One region of the Paenibacillus sp. ACRSA genome, then DNA from elsewhere that is predicted to be linked to it. Evidence: riboswitches for the same ligand, from Rfam matches in the RefSeq annotation. Region 1 holds a riboswitch; each other region holds the start of a gene.
The links. A riboswitch is a leader RNA that binds a small molecule or an ion and turns the genes downstream of it on or off. The one in region 1 is predicted to bind thiamine pyrophosphate.
Positions count from the first base shown of each region.

Region 1 (5,416 bases):
CCACAAGCTCGTTCATGCTACAAAATTAGAGACGATTGCTAAACTCATGTCGCCCTTTGGATTTTCAGACTCTACGATTCTGAAAATCAATCAGTACCGAAAAATGAGTAACTTGGAACCTATTGTATTGAAAATCTAAAAAGATGGAGCGCCGTGTGCGATGAAAGTCGCACGCACGGTGCGGAGAAGGGGAAAAGGCGGTGATCATATCAAATCCTTACCTATTTCTATTGATTTCTCGATTGTGTTTGTAATTATCTTCGTGCCGTTGTTCTGGCTGGTATCTCTTCATACGTGGGATGCTGAGGAAGCGCAGTTTCTAAGCCATAAGTACAGGTCTGCATTGCAGACTGCTGTGCTCGATGCAGGAGCGGTGATGCATCAAAATGAAAAGCAAAATAATGAAGCAGGTTATGATTCTACTAAATTTGTGAAGGCGGATAAGGAACTAGCATTGCTTACCTTTACACAAACGATGGCGTTGAATATGGGGATTCAGGATGATCCGGCTGCTATTCAAGCATTATTTGACTACATACCAGCAATTGTTGTACTGGATTATGATGGATACTACATTTTAGCGAAAGAAACGGAAATGACAGGAAATGCCGAGCTTACATTCAAGCAAGTTTGGAGTCCCAAGAAGCCATATACATATGCAGATCCGAACGGCAGCAGCATTAACTTTACCTTGGATGGATATGTATACGCTTATGATGCTGTCCAAGAGAAATGGATTGAAGGGTTTCAGAGGGAGTTGGCATCTAACACGCAAATCCCGTTATTACAGGATGCCGACACATTTGAGCAAGTGAGAAGAAGTTGGATTGTGACCAGTGTACAGGAGGATCTTGCTGATATTATTAACCGCCATAATGAATTTGCACGTAGAAATGGTATCTCTTATACCTTTACATTGCCTTTAATCCCGCAAGAGGATTGGTATAATTCAATGAATGATACAGGCATTATGGCGTTTATCCAAGGTATACCTGTAGGGGATCAAAAAGTTAATAATTATGCTATTGGTGGAGGCAGGCTTGTAAAGAAGACGGCTGTGGTCGGAGGAGTAGATCCAGCAACTGGAGTTAAATATTACTATCCGTCTACATGTAACTATGGTTATAGAGCAGAAGAGGTTTTTGGTGACGGAAAACAAGCTGCTGCACAAGGTTATTTTGAGCGTAATTGTTATGTCAGCGGGCAAGCTTCATAAGTGAAAAAGTTTGCAAGAAGACATTACTTTCAGAAAAGACAGGTACGTGCTAGAATAGGTCTTTGGTACAATGTCTAAATTAGTGATCAAGTAATGTCAAATAGATAGGAGCAACCTCATCTTATGAGCTTATTGTCAGTTGAGAACGTGAGTCACAATTTTGGAGATCGCACGTTATTTAAAAATGTATCCTTTCGTTTACTTTCAGGTGAGCGAGTAGGTCTTGTTGGAGCAAATGGTGTAGGCAAATCCACGCTTATGAATATTTTGACCGGAAAATTGCTTAAAGATAGTGGCAAAGTTGAATGGACACCTAAAGTTCGTTACGGATATTTGGATCAGCATACCAAACTAACGCCAGGCAAGACAATCCGGGATGTGCTGAAGGATGCATTCTTGCCACTGCTTGAATTGGAAAAAGAAATGATGGCAATTACAGATCAGATGGCTGATGCTGACCCTGAGCAATTGGAACAGTTGCTTGAAGAAATGGGCGACATCCAAGAACAGTTGGAGCAGGGCGATTTTTATTTGATCGATGTGAAGGTAGAAGAGATGGCTAACGGTCTGGGTCTGTCCGTCATTGGACTTGATCGTGACGTTGCTTCACTAAGTGGGGGCCAACGTACCAAGGTGCTCCTAGCTAAGCTTCTCTTGGAGAAGCCTACAGCGCTACTACTCGATGAACCTACGAACTATCTGGATGTAGAGCATATTGAATGGCTGACCCGGTATTTGAAGGATTACCCGTATAGTTTTATTTTGATTTCCCATGATACAGAGTTCATGAACGAAGTAGTTAATGTGATCTATCACTTGGAATTTGCCAAGTTAACAAGATATGCAGCGAACTATAACAAGTTTCTTGAGATGGCCGATATGCAGAAAGCACAGCATATTGATGCTTATGAGAAGCAACAGGAGTACATCAAAAAGCAGGAAGACTTCATCCAGCGGAATAAAGCACGTGCTTCTACGTCAGGTCGTGCGAAGAGCCGTGAGAAGCAATTGGGTAAAATCGAACGGATTGATCGTCCGGATGAGGCAGCCAAACCTACTTTCAAATTCAAAGATGCTCGTGCCAGCAGTAAAACGGTGTTTGAGGGCATTGATTTTGAAATTGGATATTCTCATGCTTTATTACCTAAAATGACGATGACCATTGAACGTGGAGAGAAAATTGCCATCGTTGGTTGTAACGGTGTGGGTAAATCTACACTACTAAAAACGATTCTTGGTAAAATTCCGCCAATCAGCGGCAAAACATTTTTGGGAGATTATCTGGAAACAGCTTATTTTGAGCAGGAGGTACGGGCGGGGAATATCACTCCAATTGAGGATGTATGGAATGAATTTTCGCATCTGACCCAGAATGAAGTTAGGGGACATCTTGCACGTTGTGGATTAAAAAACGAACATATTACTCGTCCACTTAACATGCTAAGTGGTGGAGAACAAGCAAAAGTGCGTTTGTGCAAGTTGTTAATGCGCGAGAGTAACTGGATTTTGTTCGATGAGCCGACCAATCACCTTGATGTAACAGCCAAAGCTGAACTGAAGCGCGCCCTCCAGGAATTTAAGGGTACAGTACTTCTCGTATCTCACGAACCTGATTTCTACGAGGATTGGGTTACGAAGACTTGGGATGTTGAAGCTTGGTCTGAGAAAAATTAGTCTACGTAGCCGAACAGGATTCAGAAATCTTCGGTGACAAAAAAAGGACTCTATGGTAATATAGGCTACAACTTCATATGAACACTAGGGGGGCCGCACGATGCGGCTGAGATGGAAGAATGCGATTCCGGACCCTTTGCACCTGATCTGGATCATACCAGCGTAGGGAAGTGGCGCGTTTTCGTTTATTAGAAACAGTACTCTGCATGAATGAGGTAGATGCTTGTTTCTGAGAGAACAGCATGTTGTTTCTATGAGATCTGCAATGGGGCTAACCGTTGCATACATAGAACCTCTGTGGTCGTTCAACACTTTATTAAACGAATCAAAGCATATATTTCGCAGCCACTCCCCTACGGGAGTGGCTTTTTTTGTTATGTCATTGGTCAAGAGAGGAGGTTATCGTTTGGTAATTACAGTAGAGCATGACTCCGATGTCACAGCTTCTTTTGAGCTGCATGTTATATCTCAAGGCGTAGGGGATTTGCACAACTTTGTAAGTGTATCGAAGGATATATGGCCATGGGTCGACTATATTCATATTCGGGAAAAGCAACAGCCACCTGAACAGCGTAGGGAGTGGGCAAACAAACTGCATCAATCAGGGGTTCCTTATGATCGTATTGTAGTCAATGGTGTGCATGAAGTGGGTCAAGGTGGAAGGTTCGCAGGTGTGCATTGGGGTCAGGCAGATTTTTCTCAAAGCACGATATCTATAGGAGATATGCGAAAGCGAATTCGCATCGGTGTGTCCGTTCATTCTGTAGATGAAGCAAAGGCTGCTGAGCAACAAGGCGTAGACTATGTTATTTTCGGTCATATCTATAACTCTAATAGTAAACCAGGAATCAAACCCAGAGGGCCGAAGCAACTTGCTGAAGTATGCGCTACAGTGAACGTTCCAGTAATCGCAATTGGTGGCATTGGGATCGAGCATGTTCGTGATCTTCGCAGTGCAGGAGCAAGAGGCTTAGCAGTCATATCACATATCTGGGCGAGCGAGCATCCAAAGCAAGCGGTTAGTGCACTAAAACAGGCGATCGTGGAATCGGAAGGTTAATCTTGAGCAAGGAGATGAGATGGTGAACGATAGAGCGAGAGTTCGGAGCCGAAGTAGTAAACGAGATTTGCGTAAAACCTTGTCCCGCAGTAGAACCAATGATGGAATCCACGGAAAGCTTCATGCAGAAACGATTGTGATTGGTGGGGGCGTGATTGGTTGTGCGATTGCCTATGAGCTTGCTGCACGAGGAAAAGATGTTCTTCTAATTGAGCGTGGACGGATCGCTGAGGGTGCATCTTGTGCAGCAGCTGGCATGATTGCAGCAGATAGTGAGCATTTTTCTTCGCCAATGATGTTGAACTTGGCAACAATGAGCAGACAGTTACTTCATGAGCAGTACGAACAGCTGAGTTCCCTGAGTGAGATCCATATTGGATTTCAACAAAATGGTTTTATCACGCCTATCCGTTTTAAAAATGATTTAAGTAATGATTCCATAGTTCCCAGACTACGATCACTAGCTACTGAAATTTGGTGGGATGGTACTACGGCACAACAAGAATCTCCATGGTTGAACAAAGATATTTATGGTGCCTATTATCGACCGTTGGAATGTGACGTGCTGCCTGTCAATTTGACTCAAGCTTATGCAAGATCAGCTCAGGCTCTAGGAGCTCGAATTATTGAAGGTGTCCATCATGTTAATCTTCGCGTGGATGCAAACAGAATACAAGCCGTGGAAACTTCCATTGGAACGATGACATGTCAAAATGTCATTGTTGCTAATGGTATACAAGGCGAAGAGTTAATGAAGCAGGTTGGACTTCATTTGCCAATCTTACCTGTCAAAGGCGAAATTGCAGCAGTACAGTTCTCAGATCATTCTGGACAACTTGTCCCAGACAAAACGGTCTACGCAGAGGACATTTATATCGTGCCTAAAGCCAATGGAGAAGTATGGATTGGTGCGACAGTTCTACCGGGGAAATCTGATCTGCATGTTACAGCTGCTGGTTTGCAAAAGCTGCTTGAACGGGCTGCCAGCTGGGTGCCTGGCATTGCAGAAGCTTATTTTGTACGGGCATGGGCCGGAGTAAGGCCTTCAACACCTGATGGATTACCTTACCTAGGCGCATGTGAGAGCATATCTGGTTTGTATGCAGCTTTTGGACATCATCGCAACGGAATCTTGTTAAGCGCTGTAACGGGTAGCTTACTCGCTGATTTTATCGAAGGTAAATCTTCTGAGGAGCTGAATGTGCAAGGTTGTCGTCCAGAACGCTTCATTAAAAGGGGGATCTTGCATTGAATATTATAGTCAATGGTCAACGAATGGAGATTGAAGACCGTTTGAACCGTGTAGATAAACTGCTGCACTCATTTGATCTTCATGTGAAAACAGTGGTTGTTGAGTTGAATCGCCAGATTCTTACCCGTGAACATCATGAGACGACCCATTTAAAAGATGGGGATCGGGTTGAAATTGTACATTTTGTAGGAGGGGGTTAAGTGATGTTGAAAAT
Region 1 is NZ_JAKRNP010000005.1:33,360-38,775, forward strand. It holds gene ltrA (group II intron reverse transcriptase/maturase) at 1-139, shown strand, start outside; gene MH215_RS15880 (hypothetical protein) at 161-1,216, shown strand; gene abc-f (ribosomal protection-like ABC-F family protein) at 1,340-2,890, shown strand; TPP riboswitch at 2,967-3,076, shown strand; gene MH215_RS15890 (thiamine phosphate synthase) at 3,297-3,950, shown strand; gene thiO (glycine oxidase ThiO) at 3,970-5,202, shown strand; gene thiS (sulfur carrier protein ThiS) at 5,199-5,402, shown strand; gene MH215_RS15905 (thiazole synthase) at 5,406-5,416, shown strand, end outside.

Region 2 (5,416 bases), on a different contig from region 1:
ATAGGCTTTTGATTTTCCTTCTGACTGCCATCACCAAGTGTATTCGGATCGGCAGCGACGCTTTTCCCTTTTCCATCATACGTCTTGCCTTTCTCTACAATGATGGTTGTCTTCACAATCTCGGGAGCAGCAGACGCAGGGATTGCCCCAAATACGGAAGCGACCAGACCAACCGACAATAACACCGTTAACAATTTTTTCATCGAACATGTCCTCCTCTATTCATATGAATTGGTGGCGCATAAGCTTAAGCTTGTCCTCACGGTTCCCCCAGATGTGCACCTCTGCTTGGAACGTATCCTGATCCTACCAAATAAGGAATGTAACGAGAATAATCATTAGATGATATGTCTTGGTATTCGCCTTGGAGCCTCCCTTATCAGCACATTTTGTACGCTGGGTTATCCGAGCAGTATGCTATTCTGAACTTCATATATGCTCTATTTAGGGCAGATGAACACATGAATATTGTGCAAAAACAGCAAAAAATCACGCCATCTGTAACCAGATAACGTGATCTCAATTGAATATTTGTTATGTCTAACGATGCTAACTATGCTCCAAACCGCTGGCGATACCCACATTTGCGGCACAACTCTTCAACAGCTTCCCGCTTGGAAAATCCATATACTAAATTGTTGGCTCGTTCCCCATCAACGATCTCTGAGAAGGACTTCTCATGTACGTTGCCTAAGTTAATTACACCTTCGCCATCCAGGCAACACGGTACAACCGTGCCATCCACTAATACAGCAGCCTGACTACGAAGTGCGTGACAGAAGCCTTTGCCGTCATCCTCTGGTGCATCCAAGCTTGGCCACTGGAATTCATGATCTTGATTGAGGTATACATTCGGAGCGATTTTGACACCGCTACCTGGTAAAACCTTTTCTTCGATCCGAAAATCCAAGTCAAACTCTCGCTCCAATACTTCAAGCGTTTCCCGGTTTCGGTTCATCTGAGCATTCGTGAAGTTATCTTGTGTCAGGTTCCATAGTCGGAATGAAATAATAACATTATGTTTCACCGCTTCACGAACAAAGGTCAATATGTTATTCAAATATCCTTCACGGTCTGTCGAGCCTTCATGTCCGTCGAAGCTGTGCAAGGAAAAGTTCATCTGACGTAACGCTGGCTTGCCTAGCAGCTTATGTTGTGTCTTGGGCAGCAGCGTACCATTGGTCGTAATATTAACCTTGAACCCTTTCTCGTGTGCAGAATCCAGCAGCAGATCGATTTTGGGATGCAGTAACGGCTCACCTTTGACGTGAAGATATATGTGTTTGGTATGTGGCTTAATCTGATCCAGTATATTATTAAAGACGTCAGGGTCAATGAAATTTTTGGCACGCTTGGTCTGCGGACAGAAGCTGCACGCCAAGTTACAGATGCTTGTAATTTCGATGTAGACTTTCTTGAATGTTTTCAACTCGGATCCCCATTCTTCTCCGGAGGGAGAGCGTCCCACCTTCATTTCGTGATATAACGATAACACTTTCACTAGTGCGCGATCAAAGTGTTCTTTTGGAACAACCTCTATTATATCGGGTTAGGAAGTAGGGAACAACAACGTTTCAAATCAGATTCCTGCTGCTCGGCCAAAGCAAACATCTGGCACATCCCTTCTTTACATCTGACTTGCATGTGATATATGCTGGAGCTATAAATACCTGTTCAAAAAGTACGGTTTTCAGTACCAAGAAGATGGGATGAAGCTAGAAATGGAGTAGCGGAGCGTAGATATAGCTACGTGAGCAACTACATTGTTTCCGAAGGAAACAAACTTCGTAAGCATCCCACTTATTTCGGCTGAATCCCATATTCGATGCTGATGATGCTAATGGCATCATTCGTAATCAAAATTGGACTTTTGGAACAACCTCTTATAACTGAATATAGCAATGCACTGGGGGAGCCTAACGGCTGAGACGAATGAACTTTCGGACCCTTTGAACCTGATCTGGATCATACCAGCGGAGGGAAGTGGAGCGGCCTTTCAATAAACATAATGCGTTTCATCATACAGAATATGGATGATGAAAACCAATTGCGAATTGAATCTACAGCCCCACTCATTTCTCCGGAAATGGGCGGGGCTTTTTGCATTTTTAGGATAAAAAATGAGTCATCGCAGGTCAGAATATAGCATATCTCAGGCGCTTGGCCTACATGTAATTCTGGGAAATGCTAGTAAGTTATGAAAATGAATTTAAGGAGGAACACAGATGTCTTACTTGGAACGTATACGCACTCAGAATCCGTTAGTGCACAATATCACCAACATTGTAGTAGCTCCCTTTGTAGCCAATGGCTTGCTTGCACTTGGAGCATCACCTTTTATGGCTTATGCACACGAGGAGGTTGCCGATGTTGCGAAAATGTCCGGCGCGGTCGTCCTCAACATTGGCACACTTAATAAAGATGTTGTGCAGTCCATCCTGCTCGCTGGTATATCTGCCAACACCCATCAAGTGCCTGTCGTGCTTGATCCTGTTGGTGCTGGTGCGACATCCTATCGCTCTGAGCAGGTGCAAATGCTCGTTCGTGAGCTACGTCTCACGATCTTGCGTGGCAATGTGGCAGAAGTCGCTAATGTAATTGGTGAGCATTGGAATAGCAAAGGTGTAGATGCTGGACAAGGTGAAGGAGATCGTATCGGAATAGCCGAGCGGGCAGCTCAACAGTTAAACTGTATCGTTGTGATCACAGGTCGCGAAGATGTCATTACGAATGGACATCAGACCTATCTGGTAAGTAACGGTCATGTCTTCTTAACTCAGGTCACAGGTGCGGGATGTCTGCTCAGTGCTGTGATTGGTGCATTTGCAGCTGTGGCAACTGATGACAAGGAGCTTCTGGATAGCGTTGTAGAAGCCCTCGCCTTCTACGGCGTTGCCGCTGAGATTGCTGCAGATCGTACGGAGAGCCAGGGCCCCGGCAGTTTCCAGATCGAGCTGTTGAACCAACTCGACCATGTATCCCCGTTGGAACTACAGCAGCGTGCTCTTATTCGCCACAGCAATGGAGGTGGAGATACACCATGCGTATAGCTCAGGCTCTAACGATTGCTGGATCAGATAATGGCGGCGGCGCTGGGATTCAAGCCGATCTCAAAACCTTTCAGGAACTTGATGTATACGGCATGACCGTGATCACTGCCATTGCGGCGCAGAACACGACGGGCGTTCAAGGTGTGTTTCCCATTTCGTATGAAGGCATAGCCCAACAGCTCGATTCGACCGGCGCTGATTTCAAGCCAAATGCAGTAAAAACAGGCATGCTCTACAGTACAGAAATTATTCAATTGGTTGCCGAGAAATGGCGCCATTATGAATGGTCTAATCTGGTCATCGATCCCGTTATGGTAGCTCAGGGCGGTGCCCCGCTGCTTCAGCAACAGGCTATTCAGACACTGATTACGGAGCTGATCCCGCATGCACAGATCACCACGCCAAACATCCCTGAAGCTGAACTGTTAACAGGCATGGCCATTCGAAATTTAAGTGATCGGGAAGAGGCAGCCCGACGTCTTGTGCAGATGGGTTCCACGTATGCCCTGATCAAGGGCGGCCATGATACGGGTGGTATGATTATCGATGTACTCTATGATGGGCAGTCTTTTCACTATCTAGAGAATATTCGTATCGTGACTCCTCATACCCACGGAACGGGCTGTACCTATTCAGCTGCCATTACAGCTGAACTAGCGAAGGGTTCATCCGTTCTGGCTGCCGTTACGACTGCGCGAGCATTTATTCAGGCAGCCATAGAAGATGAGCTCGGCATTGGAGCTGGACATGGGCCGACGAATCATTTTGCGTATCAGCGCAGGCAGCGAGGTGAGCAGTGATGCATGAGCTGAATGCAGACGCGGTGCGACGCGCAATGCAGGTGTATTTGGTGATGGGCAGCGTGAATACCACGCAAGACCCTGTGGAGGTGCTGCGCCAGGCGATTGCTGGCGGCATTACGCTGTTCCAGTTCCGGGAAAAAGGAACTGGTGCCCTGATTGGCGAAGCCCGCCTGGCTCTGGCATGGCAGCTTCGCGAGGTGTGCAGCCAGCACGGGATTCCGTTCATCGTGAACGATGATGTGGAGCTGGCTGTAGCTGTGGAGGCCGACGGCGTACATGTCGGCCAAGACGATGCGGACGCGGCGCTGGTACGCGCCCGCATTGGAGCTGGGCGGATGCTTGGCGTATCCGCCCACTCCGTGGAGGAAGCCCGCCGTGCGGTGCAGGCGGGCGCCGACTATCTTGGCGTCGGGCCAATGTACCCGACGCGCTCCAAAGCGGATGCCCATGCTGTGCTGGGCCCCGCAGGGGTTGCGGAACTGCGCGCCGCAGGCATCGCAGTTCCGGTGGTGGGTATCGGCGGCATTACGCCCGATACCACGGCCGCCGTGATGGCGGCTGGAGCCGACGGCGTAGCCGTCATCTCCGCCATTGCGGGCGCGGCCGACGTGCGCGCAGCGGCTGCGCGGTTCGCTGCAGCGGTGCGTGGGATGCTGGCGTAGCCATGCGCCCCTGCACCGCGGCAACCCCGCAGGGGCGCAGGGTTTATGCGCTGAGCCTGTGCGTCGCGTCTACATCATTTAGCTTTATTGCATAGGGTTTACGCGCTGAGCCGATGCCTCGCATCTACATCATTTAGCTTTATTGCATTATGAATCATGGATTAAGCATTATGCATTATGAACTATGTAAGTTCCACACCTCAACCTCCGGCACAGCTCTAGATATACCCCAGAAAACTCCGCATTGAATTTACGCTTGAATTCAAAGACTTCATTTGCATCAATATTAGCAAGATTGTCTATACCTATAATGTTGATGTAACCTCATTCATGTTCATAAACAGTCTGTGAATGGTTTGTCTACGAGTAACTTTTGTTAACAGCTCGCAATCATTAATTAGTATGGCGTAATGATTCACAACACTACATACAAAATATGAGCAGCTGCCGAATTGATATCCTGTATGCTTCTTGTTTTCTTCTTGCTCTCTTCTTGTTTGCTCCCTCTCGGCTTCATATCATTCACTTCAGTTTCTCCTTCCTACTGTGCTTCTCCTTAAAATTTAGTTTAGGTGCTACATTCAAATCCACAGGGTTGACTCTCACGTAACGTGACACTGTACAATCGGTGATGTAAGGAGGTTGGAACATGGCCATGAAGGTAAAAGAAGTCGCTAAGCTCGCCTCGATCAGTGTGCGCACACTGCATCACTATGATGAGATTGGTTTGTTAACACCGGATGAAGTCACTTCAGCAGGGTATCGACTCTATTCAGATGGTAATCTAGACATGCTGCAGCAGATTTTATTTTTCAAAGAACTCGACTTCTCATTAAAAGATATCAAAGACATCATAAATAGCCCTTCCTTCAATCGGGAGGAAGCACTTCAGATGCACCGC
Region 2 is NZ_JAKRNP010000003.1:759,238-764,653, forward strand. It holds gene MH215_RS12870 (pectate lyase) at 1-203, opposite strand, end outside; gene MH215_RS12875 (radical SAM/SPASM domain-containing protein) at 554-1,429, opposite strand; TPP riboswitch at 1,899-1,999, shown strand; gene thiM (hydroxyethylthiazole kinase) at 2,226-3,050, shown strand; gene thiD (bifunctional hydroxymethylpyrimidine kinase/phosphomethylpyrimidine kinase) at 3,041-3,850, shown strand; gene thiE (thiamine phosphate synthase) at 3,850-4,515, shown strand; gene MH215_RS12895 (MerR family transcriptional regulator) at 5,165-5,416, shown strand, end outside.
Region 2: another riboswitch for thiamine pyrophosphate. It lies ahead of thiM (hydroxyethylthiazole kinase); the one in region 1 lies ahead of MH215_RS15890 (thiamine phosphate synthase).

Region 3 (5,416 bases), on a different contig from region 1:
AACGCGTTACGCACCCTGCGACCTTCTTCGGTTTCCTGCAATAACGCTCTGCGTTCCTCGTCTCGCTCTAACAGTTCTTGAATGTTAATATTGATTTTCTTTCCATTTGCCGCCGCTTGCACCTCTTCTGCATGCGCTCTGATCCACTTCATTTCAAGCATGGTCACCGTCTCCTTTGGCTGTAAAAATACAAAGAGCGCCCTCATCCCTTGGGACGAGGAGCGCTCTGCTCGCGGTGCCACCCAACTTGCCGAAACAGTTCGTTCACTGCTCCAGCCGCTTGGTCCGCGATAACGGGCGGTTCCGGTTAACTTGGGGAAATATCGCTCCCCTGGCGAAAACACCTCCGAGTTGGATGCTCTTCAACGGCATGTTCCGATCTGTAATTGTTGTTTATCAGTATATACAAAAGTATCGTTTAAATGCAAGTGATAAAGAAGGATAACGATTTTATATTCAGTCATACTTATAAACCACATTATTATCCCGATCTATACCCTGAACGGATGTCTCGATCATCTTCTCATCTGTTGTTACATCCAGAAATGTCTTGCGATCATCAATTGACATGCCGTGCATTGTGACGTTCGAGTATCGAATTCGACCAGTTTCTTCACCACCTGTTAATATTCTTGATGGCAAAAATATTAACACTTTTCTCCTCTATTTTCCAATTAAGCTTCTGTATTAACAAAGGGAGCCACATTCCCTTTAGCTTTTAGGAATTTACCGAATATATATCGAACGAGCGGCCCAATGATAAGCAACTGTAACGGTAGCGCTAGACTAAAGTTCCGCAGTATGGTGTGAAGATACGTTTCTACGAGAGACTTTCCGTTCAATTGATTGGCAAGATACGCCGTAAGCATTCCATACATCGACATCATCAGAACCATCCCCACAACCATACATACGGAAATCGTCAAAATACCAATCACCTTATTCGATTTGTTGAATGGCAATGCAAAGGCAATTTTCTGAGCCACCGGCCCAACGATAAAGCTTTCCACCACAAAAGCTACAATAAAACATAGAACAAACTGAAATAAAATCTCTAGCGGAGACATACTCCCCATTAATCCGTTATACAGTAAATTGAAAGTCATCATAACGACTACCATTCCTGTGCACATCATCAATCCAAAATACGTATGTTCTTTCTTTGTTGTTGGCAATTCTCTCATCCTCTCTTCTACTTGGACAATTATAAAGATGAGGAATAGGGTCACATAAGTGAACACTTTGTGAACGTTGATAATATACCTTTATGTTTATATTGAAATATAGAACATTTCATCTACATAAACTCATTTTCCCTATTTGACAACCCGGATTTATACCCCTATGATACTCCTTAAAATGTAAACCATATTCACGAATCAGTTAGGAGGATTACTGTACAATGAGCTTTCAAAAACGTATCGACCACATCGGTATCGCTGTCCGTGATCTGGAGACCACGCTTCGTTTCTATACCGAAATCGTTGGGCTTGAGCTGAAAGACCGCGTTACCCATACCAATGGTGTCATCCAACTTGCTTTCCTCGGATTCAATGGCAGTGATGAAACTGAAATCGAGCTCATTCAGGGATATAGCGACAAACTTCCCTCCGAAGGAACTGTGCATCATTTTGCGATTCATGTGGAGGATCTTGATGCTGAATATCAGCGTATACGAGCGACGGAGGCCGAATTTATTGATGGAGAGATTATCACCCTACCGAACGGTTATCGTTACTTCTTCATCTATGGCCCAGAGAAGGAATGGATTGAATTCTTCCAGCGTTAAAGGTAAACGGATCTATTAATGATCCCGATTGGCGCACAGGTAGCATCTATGATAGCTTAGATCCACTTCGTAAGATCCATCATCGGATATTCCAGTTCATGACTGGACACGTTCTGCCCGCTGTCCTATAATTACACCTAGTAATACCCTTAACTTCATAGTTTCCCAGGGGAGTCGGAATTGGCCGGCTGAGAGTGTATCCCACAAGATACTAACCCTTAGACCTGATCTGGATCATGCCAGCGTAGGAATCGGAGTATATCGAATAGGCCCAGCTATATCGCTGCGCGCTACTTCTCTAACGCCTGCACGCGTCCCGGAATCCGGGGCGCTTTTTTTATGTTCTTTTGCATATCACGTTACATAAAAAAACGACATCCAGATCATAGCCGGTATAATTCTGTTGATTTATGCACGATGCTTGGATATGAAGCCAAGGAGAACCCTCGCCATTTAGGCGGACAACATGAAGGAGAGAATGAAGATGAGATGGCGTAAAACGATCGGCTTGTTGCTCCTATGCGTAACCTTGATTGCAATCACGGCTTGCGGAAGCAAGGAAGCTGGCCCTGCCCAATCTAACGGAGATACCAACACCGAGAACAATAGTGAAGGTGATAACGCAGCACTCCGGGATGTTAAAGTTGTACTGGACTGGACACCGAATACGAACCATACCGGCTTATATGCAGCGGTAGATCAAGGATTTTACGAAGCCGAGGGCTTAAACGTGGAGATCGTGCAACCTGGTGCTGGCGGCGCTGACACGATGGTCGCTTCGAATGAGGTTCCTTTTGGCGTAAGTTATCAGGAAAGTGTAACTCAGGCGCGTACCCAAGGTGTACCGCTCGTCTCGATTGCTGCCGTTATTCAACATAATACATCCGGATTTGCAGCCCCGACGGATCGGAACATTAAATCCCCTAAAGACTTCGAAGGTAAAACCTATGGAGGCTGGGGCTCCCCAGTAGAGGAAGCGGTAATGCAATCCATTATGGAGGGCGAAGGCGCTGACGTGTCCAAAGTGAAAAACATTAACATGGGTGATGCCGACTTCTTCACCGCCGTGAAACGCGATATCGATTTTGCCTGGATTTTCTATGCATGGACTGGGATTGAGGCTGAGCTTCGCGGAGAGCCGATCGACATGTTGTATGTCAAAGACTACTCCGAAGCACTCGACTATTACACACCTGTATTGGTAACAAATGAAACCACGATTGAGAACGATCCTGAACTGGTTAAAGCGTTCATGAAAGCCACGTCCGAAGGATACCAATATGCGATTGATCATCCCGAAGACGCCGCTAATATTCTGATCAAAGCCGTACCGGATCTCGATAAAGACCTTGTGCTTGCAAGCCAGAAGTGGCTTAGCCCGAAATACACAGACGATGCACCACGCTGGGGCGAACAGAAACAGGAAGTATGGCAGAACTATACGGACTGGATGTACAGCAAAAAACTGCTGGATGAACAAATCGATGTGAGCAAGGCATATACGAACGATTTCTTACCCCAATAATTATTGTTTAAGTTGAACTTTTTACACAAACGAAGAGTGCAGAACCCATCTGGAGAAGCGGAGCGCTCACCTTTATCCCCGGATTTACTCCATTTAAAATTTATTCATGAAATCCGGGGATAACAGTGATAGTAAGAGGGTACTGCAATCGGAGTGTTAAGTGTAAAGCTGATTCAACTTATACAACCCAACTCGAAAGGAGCCGTGAACTCCATGGCAAGCACATTACTCAGTATTCAAGTTATCCCGAAGACGCCAAATGGTGAGGACTCATACCCGTATGTAGATCGCGCGATTGAAGTCATTCAACAATCTGGTGTGAAATATCAGGTCAACCCTCTAGAAACAACGATGGAAGGTGAGCTGGAGGAACTGCTGGACGTTGTTCGCAAAATGCATGAAGCACTTGTGGACGCTGGTAGCCCAAGCATCATCTCCCAGATCAAAATCGCCCATAGCGGCGGTGCCGGCTTCAGCATGGATAAACTAACGGAGAAATATCGCTAATGCACGCCTACTTCAAAAGCGTATGGCCGCCCCTCGTGGCGGTTATTCTCTTTATTGCGATATGGCAAGGAGCCGTCTCGCTATTTCATATTGAAAAGTGGATGCTACCTGCACCTTCAGACATTGCTCGTGAAGCAGCTTCACAGGCGGATCGACTTGGTATGCATGCATGGGCGACGATCCAGTTAACACTCATCGGATTCGCCGCAGGAACGTTGGTGGGACTGCTGATTGCCATGGTGCTTCACCTGATCCCATTTTTAAAGTCCGCGCTCTATCCTTTGCTTATACTAAGCCAGAACATTCCAACCATCGCGTTAGCACCGCTCTTGCTGATCTGGTTCGGATTCGGATTGCTGCCCAAATTAATTACCATCATTCTGGTCTGTTTCTTCCCTGTTGCCGTTGCCGCCATGGATGGATTAACCCGTACAGATGCCATGATGATGAACTATATGCGTATGGCTGGCGCCAAACGTGGACAGCTATTCTGGAAACTGGAGCTTCCGCACGCGCTGCCTTCTGTCTTTTCTGGAATTAAAATAGCCGCTACATATAGTGTGATGGGTGCCATTATTGCCGAATGGATCGGAGCAGATAAGGGCATCGGATACTATATGATGTTACAGAAGTCTGCATATCGAACGGATCGACTATTTGTAGCCATTATGATTATTGTGGCGCTCAGTCTGTTGCTCTTCCTGCTGATTGCACTGCTTGAGAAGCTACTCGTGCGCTGGCGGCCACAAAAACGATAATAATGGCACTGGAAAACCTCGTGGCAAGGATGTGAAACCGGGATGAGAGACGAACAGAATAAACTGAACGATTACCTTACCGATAACCTAACGAATGAACGTGTAACCAATGAAAATTCTACGACACAGACAACAATTCAACAGTCTGATTCTACATTAATACCAAGAGGGATTACCCAGGCCTCTCCAGCACTTGAGGTTACGCAGGTTCATGCCTCATATCGTGAGCGACGCAAAACACTCTCCGTATTGGATGACCTGTCCCTAACGGTTGGGCAAGGCGAATTTGTAGCCATTGTCGGTCCATCCGGCTGTGGCAAAAGTACTCTTTTTCATATCATTGGCGGTTTGCTCAAGCCGCAGGCTGGACGAATTCTCATGCAAGGGCAGGACGTTACCGGACAACGTGGCAAAATTAGCTACATGCCGCAACAACCCGCTCTACTGCCCTGGCGGACGATTGAAGATAATGTGGTATTAGCTGGCGAAGTATCGAAGACAACTCTACCTCGGACAGAAGCAATTGCTGAAGCACGCAATTGGTTGGCAAGTGTTGGTCTAGCTGGATTCGAACGTGCTTATCCTCATATGCTCTCAGGAGGGATGCAGCAGCGTGTTGCTTTCCTGCGCGCGCTACTCAGTCCACAGGAGCTGATGCTGCTTGATGAGCCTTTCAGTGCACTTGATGCTTTGACGCGCAGCGATATGCAGCGCTGGCTACTGGAGATTTGGGAGCAAAATCGCCGCTCGGTGTTATTCATTACACACAACATTGAGGAAGCTCTTCTGCTAGCGGATCGGGTGTATGTTCTATCCAATCGCCCAGCAACCGTGCTG
Region 3 is NZ_JAKRNP010000007.1:102,958-108,373, reverse strand. It holds gene serS (serine--tRNA ligase) at 1-161, opposite strand, end outside; gene MH215_RS19885 (S1 domain-containing protein) at 457-642, opposite strand; gene MH215_RS19880 (DUF2798 domain-containing protein) at 675-1,175, opposite strand; gene MH215_RS19875 (VOC family protein) at 1,403-1,789, shown strand; TPP riboswitch at 1,947-2,058, shown strand; gene MH215_RS19870 (ABC transporter substrate-binding protein) at 2,274-3,314, shown strand; gene MH215_RS19865 (thiamine-binding protein) at 3,528-3,821, shown strand; gene MH215_RS19860 (ABC transporter permease) at 3,821-4,579, shown strand; gene MH215_RS19855 (ABC transporter ATP-binding protein) at 4,622-5,416, shown strand, end outside.
Region 3: another riboswitch for thiamine pyrophosphate. It lies ahead of MH215_RS19870 (ABC transporter substrate-binding protein); the one in region 1 lies ahead of MH215_RS15890 (thiamine phosphate synthase).

Region 4 (5,416 bases), on a different contig from region 1:
CAGCCATTCTCCAATCGCTGCCCCAATGACACTAATCGGAATTGCCATTTTGATAGCTGAGAAGAAATAAGGCAGTGCATAAGGGATTTTGAGTTTCAGGAAAATTTCCCACGGAGTGGCACCATATGTAATTAGAAGCTTCTTCATATCCATACGGGTACTGCGTAAACCATCGTATACCGTAATTGTAATTGGGAAAAAGGTTATTAAAACGGACACGAGTACCTTGCTCCATATGCCATACCCAAACCATAGAACAAATAGTGGAGCAATGGCCGTGGTCGGGATCGTCTGTGAACCTACAACGATGGGATATAGACACTTACGCATCAACACACTTACGTCCATAAGGATCGCTAGTGCAACGCCTAATACGATGGATAATACAAGACCAATGCTCGTAATTAGCAAAGTCGCGGGCAAATGAACGGTAAATAAGGGTTCGCGAAGCTCCCACATTTTTTCAAATATTTGAACCGGGCTAGGCAAAATATAAGCAGCGTTCAAATTCATTGCTCCCAGTTGCCAGACCATCAGCAGAGCAAATAGAACGATTAGGGCAGGAAGATTATGAGTGTAAGATGATTTTTTCATAAGATTACATTCGTCCTTAACGATTGAATCAGTTCGTTACGCAATGCAGATATTTCTGGTGAAGCAAGAGATTCTCTTGAATGGTGGTACCCGTTAGGTATATCAATCGTTGTTAAATGGTTTATCGGGGCACTCGTCACAGCTAGTATTCTTTGCGAAAGAAATAAGGCTTCGTCCACGTTATGAGTAATAAAGATAATTGTTTTCTTGTGCTGTTCCCACTGATCAAGCAACCACTCTTGCATTGTAATGCCGGTTAGAAAATCCAGCGCAGAGAACGGCTCATCCAGCAATAACAAATCGGATCCCGTGAGCATTGTACGGGCAAATGCAGCTCGTTGGCGCATGCCGCCTGAAAGTTCGTGAGGCATCTTGTTATGACAATGATCTAAGCCTACATTATGAAGTGCGTCAGCAATAAGCTCCTTGCACTCAGCCTTGGTGTAACCTCCGATAATCTCCAAAGGCAATCCAAGATTCTCTCCTACTGTTCTCCAAGGGAACAACAGGTCTTTTTGTGGCATATAGCCGCAGTAATGCTTTTTTTCCCCGATCGGAGCCCCATCAATCCGTATTGAACCAGATTTTGGCCTAAGTAGGCCGTTAATGAGATGGAAAATCGTGCTTTTACCACAGCCCGAGGCGCCAACAATACTGTGAAATGATCCTGCCTCAATTGTAAAAGACAGGTTGTCTATTATGTCTATAGGTTCAGCATCATATTGATAGGACACATTCTGAAACGTCAGTGAACTCAAGACTCCAGCCTCCAGGACATCTCCCAAAAATCAAGCTCAAAGCGACTGCACATCACGAAAATATCCTCCATCCGTTGATATGCTTCCTCGCTACAGCCCTCTAATAGCTTGTCCGTTAATTCAACTAATGCCTGATTGCTGCTATGGTATTCAGGGGAAGCATAACCTGTGATCCATTCCCCGTAGAAAGCATGATCAGCTGCACCTGGCGCTTGAGCAAGCACTTGACCAATTTCAGCGTAGCTCCATGAGCAAGCCAGGATGGATACGAGCACTTCTGCTATGCCACCTGCATGTGAAACAGCGAGCATATAGTTAGTGTAGGCTACATTTTTCAGTGAAGGTTTCACCTGAAAAACTTGATCTTCCGTGATTCCTAACCGCTCCATATAAGAACGATGGATTTTCATTTCACCATTCAGAATGTTATCAACACTTTTGCTTAAAAGCTGCATGACTTTGGGATCCTTCGACTTGACGATGCCTAGCGCAAATACACGGGCGTAATCGTACAGGTATAAGTAATCTTGGAGCAAATAGTATCGAAATTGTTCAATTGTTAAGGAGCCATCTCCAATCCCTTTCACAAAGGGATGCTCGTGACATTCCTTCCACACAGGCTGTGCTGCCTTATATAATCGCTCTGATATAGTCAACATTTGTTCCTCCAATTCGTAATGTAATTCCCCTTTTTCCAACAACAAAAAAAGCGAAACATCCATAGGACGTTTCGCAGATAAATAAACTATAGTTTGGAATGCCCACGGGCAACCCAAATAACAGCATTTCATCGTTGCATTCCTACGTTGGCATTATCCAAATCAGGTAAGGTCGGTTTTACACCCTCTCAGCCGGTTAAGGCTCCCTCGCAAACGGTTATATGTAATTATTATGTTTCTTAAACCACTGAAAACAAATTATCTAACTATTCGATCAGTATATCAATGGCTATATACATCGTCAAGGCGCTTTGCAGTAACTCTTTATAGATGTCTTACTTTTCATGTCGATCCGTTACGTATAGAGAATCTTTTTTTCGGAACCTGATGGATTTTTGAGAGATTAGAAATTCCCCAGCGATTGACGAAATCTGTATCTGGACGTACATACTTGAAGCCTAACCAATTTTATAGATCGGCTAGGCTTCATATGTTTTATTGGATTTCAAATCGTAATAGAATCTGACTTAGAAGTTAACATCTACGCCATAATAGGCGGATTCATACAATTTTCTCATTTGTTCAGCAGACGTTTCTCGTGGATTTGTCCCTGTACATGGATCTTTCATTGCATTGTCTGCCATGGCTTCTACATGATTCCGGAATACGTCTTCTTCAATCCCGAATTCTTGTAATGTAGCAGGAAGTCCCATATCACGGTTAACTTTACGCACCCACTCCACTAAAGAATCCGTTAGTTCCTGGGCATTATTCCCCTTCAAATTCAATCGAGTTGCAAGGTTAGCATAACGATCTTCTACGACTTTCCGGTTAAACTGGATTACATAGGGCAAGTAGATTGCATTCGCTAATCCGTGAGGGATATTGAAGATCGGACCACTCTTATGTGCCAGACTGTGTACATTCCCTAAGACTGCATTAGCAAAGGACATACCGGCCATAGCTTGAGCGTAATGAACTTCCTCCCTGGAAGCCAGATCGCCTTGAAAGGAAGCAAGCAAGTGATCCTTCAGTGCTTCAGCTGCTTCAATCGCGAGTGCATCCGTAAAAATCGTACGTGGTTTAGCCACATACGCTTCAATGCTATGCGTCACTGCATCCATACCACTGTAAGCAATCATATGTTGCGGCATATGAGTAACTAAAACAGGATCAATAATCGCGATATCTGGAGTTAACCCAAAGTCCGCCAAAGGATATTTAATCCCTGTTTGTTCGTCCGTAATGACAGAAAGGTTTGAGATTTCTGCTGCGGTTCCACTGGTTGTCGGTATGCCAATGAATCTTGCTTTGGTTCGCAGTTCTGGCAATGAAAACGGAACAGCAGCTTGTTCAAATGTTAGTTCTGGATACTCATAGAAAATCCACATTGCTTTTGCAGCATCCATAGGTGAGCCTCCACCTATACCAATCACCCAATCCGGTTCAAACGTTCTCATTTGCGCTGCGCCAGATTGAACCATAGCCACGGTAGGTTCCGTATTAATACCTTCAATCAGTAACGTTTCCATACCTGCTTGGTTCAGCAATTGTGTGATCTTTTCTAAATGACCTTGTTTTTTGATCGAACCTCCACCAATGACTAAAGCAGCCTTCTGACCTTTCAGCGTTTTCAATATATCTAGTGCATTTTCTCCGTAATAAATATCTCGTGGAATTGTAAATCTATTCATGTTATTATGTCCTCCTCTAGCAGATGTATTGGTTACATTGCCTAGTATAGGAGGTCTGTATCTTTTTGTTAAGTACGCACTTTATTTACATATACTTACTCATAAATCACATAGTTTCCTTCAGTATACCTCCTCTTCTTCCTTAAATCTGCTTTTCTTGTTTTTTTAATTTAAAGTTTCCCGTTAGCTTAACGAGCTATAATATAGCGGTTCTCAGATAAAGAAGTTTACGGATTAACGGTCGACATGTTCAAATTAAGTATGTATGAGCAAAGAAGTGATTAAGTCATGTAAATCGCCCACCAAAGTAACAATCCTTTAGTGGCCTCAGCTAGTTTATTCGATTTTCGTTCATTGATTTTGCCAACGCAATCATTTGGTCTTTAGTTAATTCTCCGCTATCAATTTCAATGAAAGTATCATTATGGATCCATCGTAGGTATCCACCTGGTACATGGTTAACCCATGCTTCAAAACGCCCTTCAATTCCATTTATATTAATAATCTCTCCACGTTCACTAAATTTAAAGTTTTCGATTACAGTTCTTGTTGTGCTTGTATGGTTACGAACATCGATTGTAATAATATCTCGGTTTATTTTATAGCCCACTGCCTTATGTTCTTCGACACCAAACAAATATGACTTTCCTGATTCATCAAAAAAGTGAAGTCTAATCTTTGAAATTTCTTGATCTGGATTAAACGGGTATGGTTCTTTAATCTCCAATTTATAGTTTTGAATGGAGAAGGAAGGTGTGAATATGTTAAAGTCCGCAACAGATTTTAGCTTATCCAGTTCAGCATTTGAATAAGCTAACACAGGATTAGCTAATGCAGTGAGTTGACTATTGTTCATCTCAACAGAAATGATAAAAACAATAATAATCATTGACATCATCCATTTAAACAAGGACATTCCCTCCCTAGTCTTAGGTTAGTATTATGTCCTAGTCAACTTCAACTAACCGTTAGTTAAATTAAAAACAGCTGACCAATGTGATCAGCTGCTTTTTGAGAAATATTGAGCTAACGCTTCCGTTAGTTTATTGACGGTCTAGATGTCTCACTCTTCTTCTGTAATTTCATTATGCTGCTTATTTTTTGAAAATCACGACCATATGCTTACTTCCCATATATTCAACGGAGGTATTTAACTGCTCCGCCACAAAACGAACAGGAACAAACGCATTGCCGTTCTTCAGAAGTAAAGGAGCATCTTGCATGACCGTTTGCTGGTTTACTTTTACCTGCCTATTCCCTACAGCCCAACGAATCGTTTTACCATCTTTCTGAATGGTTACCTCTTTGGTGCTCTGTTTCCAATTCACGGTTGCCCCAAGCTTCTCGGAGATGAAACGGATCGGCACATAAGTACGTCCCGTCTGAATAAATGGCGCTGCGGAAATACGATATGCACTTTCTCCCACATAAGCTGTCGTGCTGCCGATCACCAAGCGCTGTGTCTTACGCTGACCGCTAGGCAACTCATTTCCTGCCATTTTCACAAATAATTTAGTTGTTTTCGATCCCTTGCTTAAGTCTAAATAGTTATTTTGCAGTGCAAGTGGTTCAATGAATGCACCCGTATCATAATACGGTAAAAAACCACGTTGTTGGAGCGGCTCTAAATCCCAGACTCGATTGTTCTTCAAATAGAGGTAAGCCAAACTTTGAAGATTTCTCAATGGCTCCAAATCATAAATTTGGTTAG
Region 4 is NZ_JAKRNP010000007.1:275,374-280,789, reverse strand. It holds gene MH215_RS20670 (ABC transporter permease) at 1-594, opposite strand, end outside; gene MH215_RS20665 (ABC transporter ATP-binding protein) at 591-1,352, opposite strand; gene tenA (thiaminase II) at 1,349-2,011, opposite strand; TPP riboswitch at 2,133-2,230, opposite strand; gene MH215_RS20655 (iron-containing alcohol dehydrogenase) at 2,539-3,705, opposite strand; gene MH215_RS20650 (DUF4367 domain-containing protein) at 4,037-4,615, opposite strand; gene MH215_RS20645 (stalk domain-containing protein) at 4,800-5,416, opposite strand, start outside.
Region 4: another riboswitch for thiamine pyrophosphate. It lies ahead of tenA (thiaminase II); the one in region 1 lies ahead of MH215_RS15890 (thiamine phosphate synthase).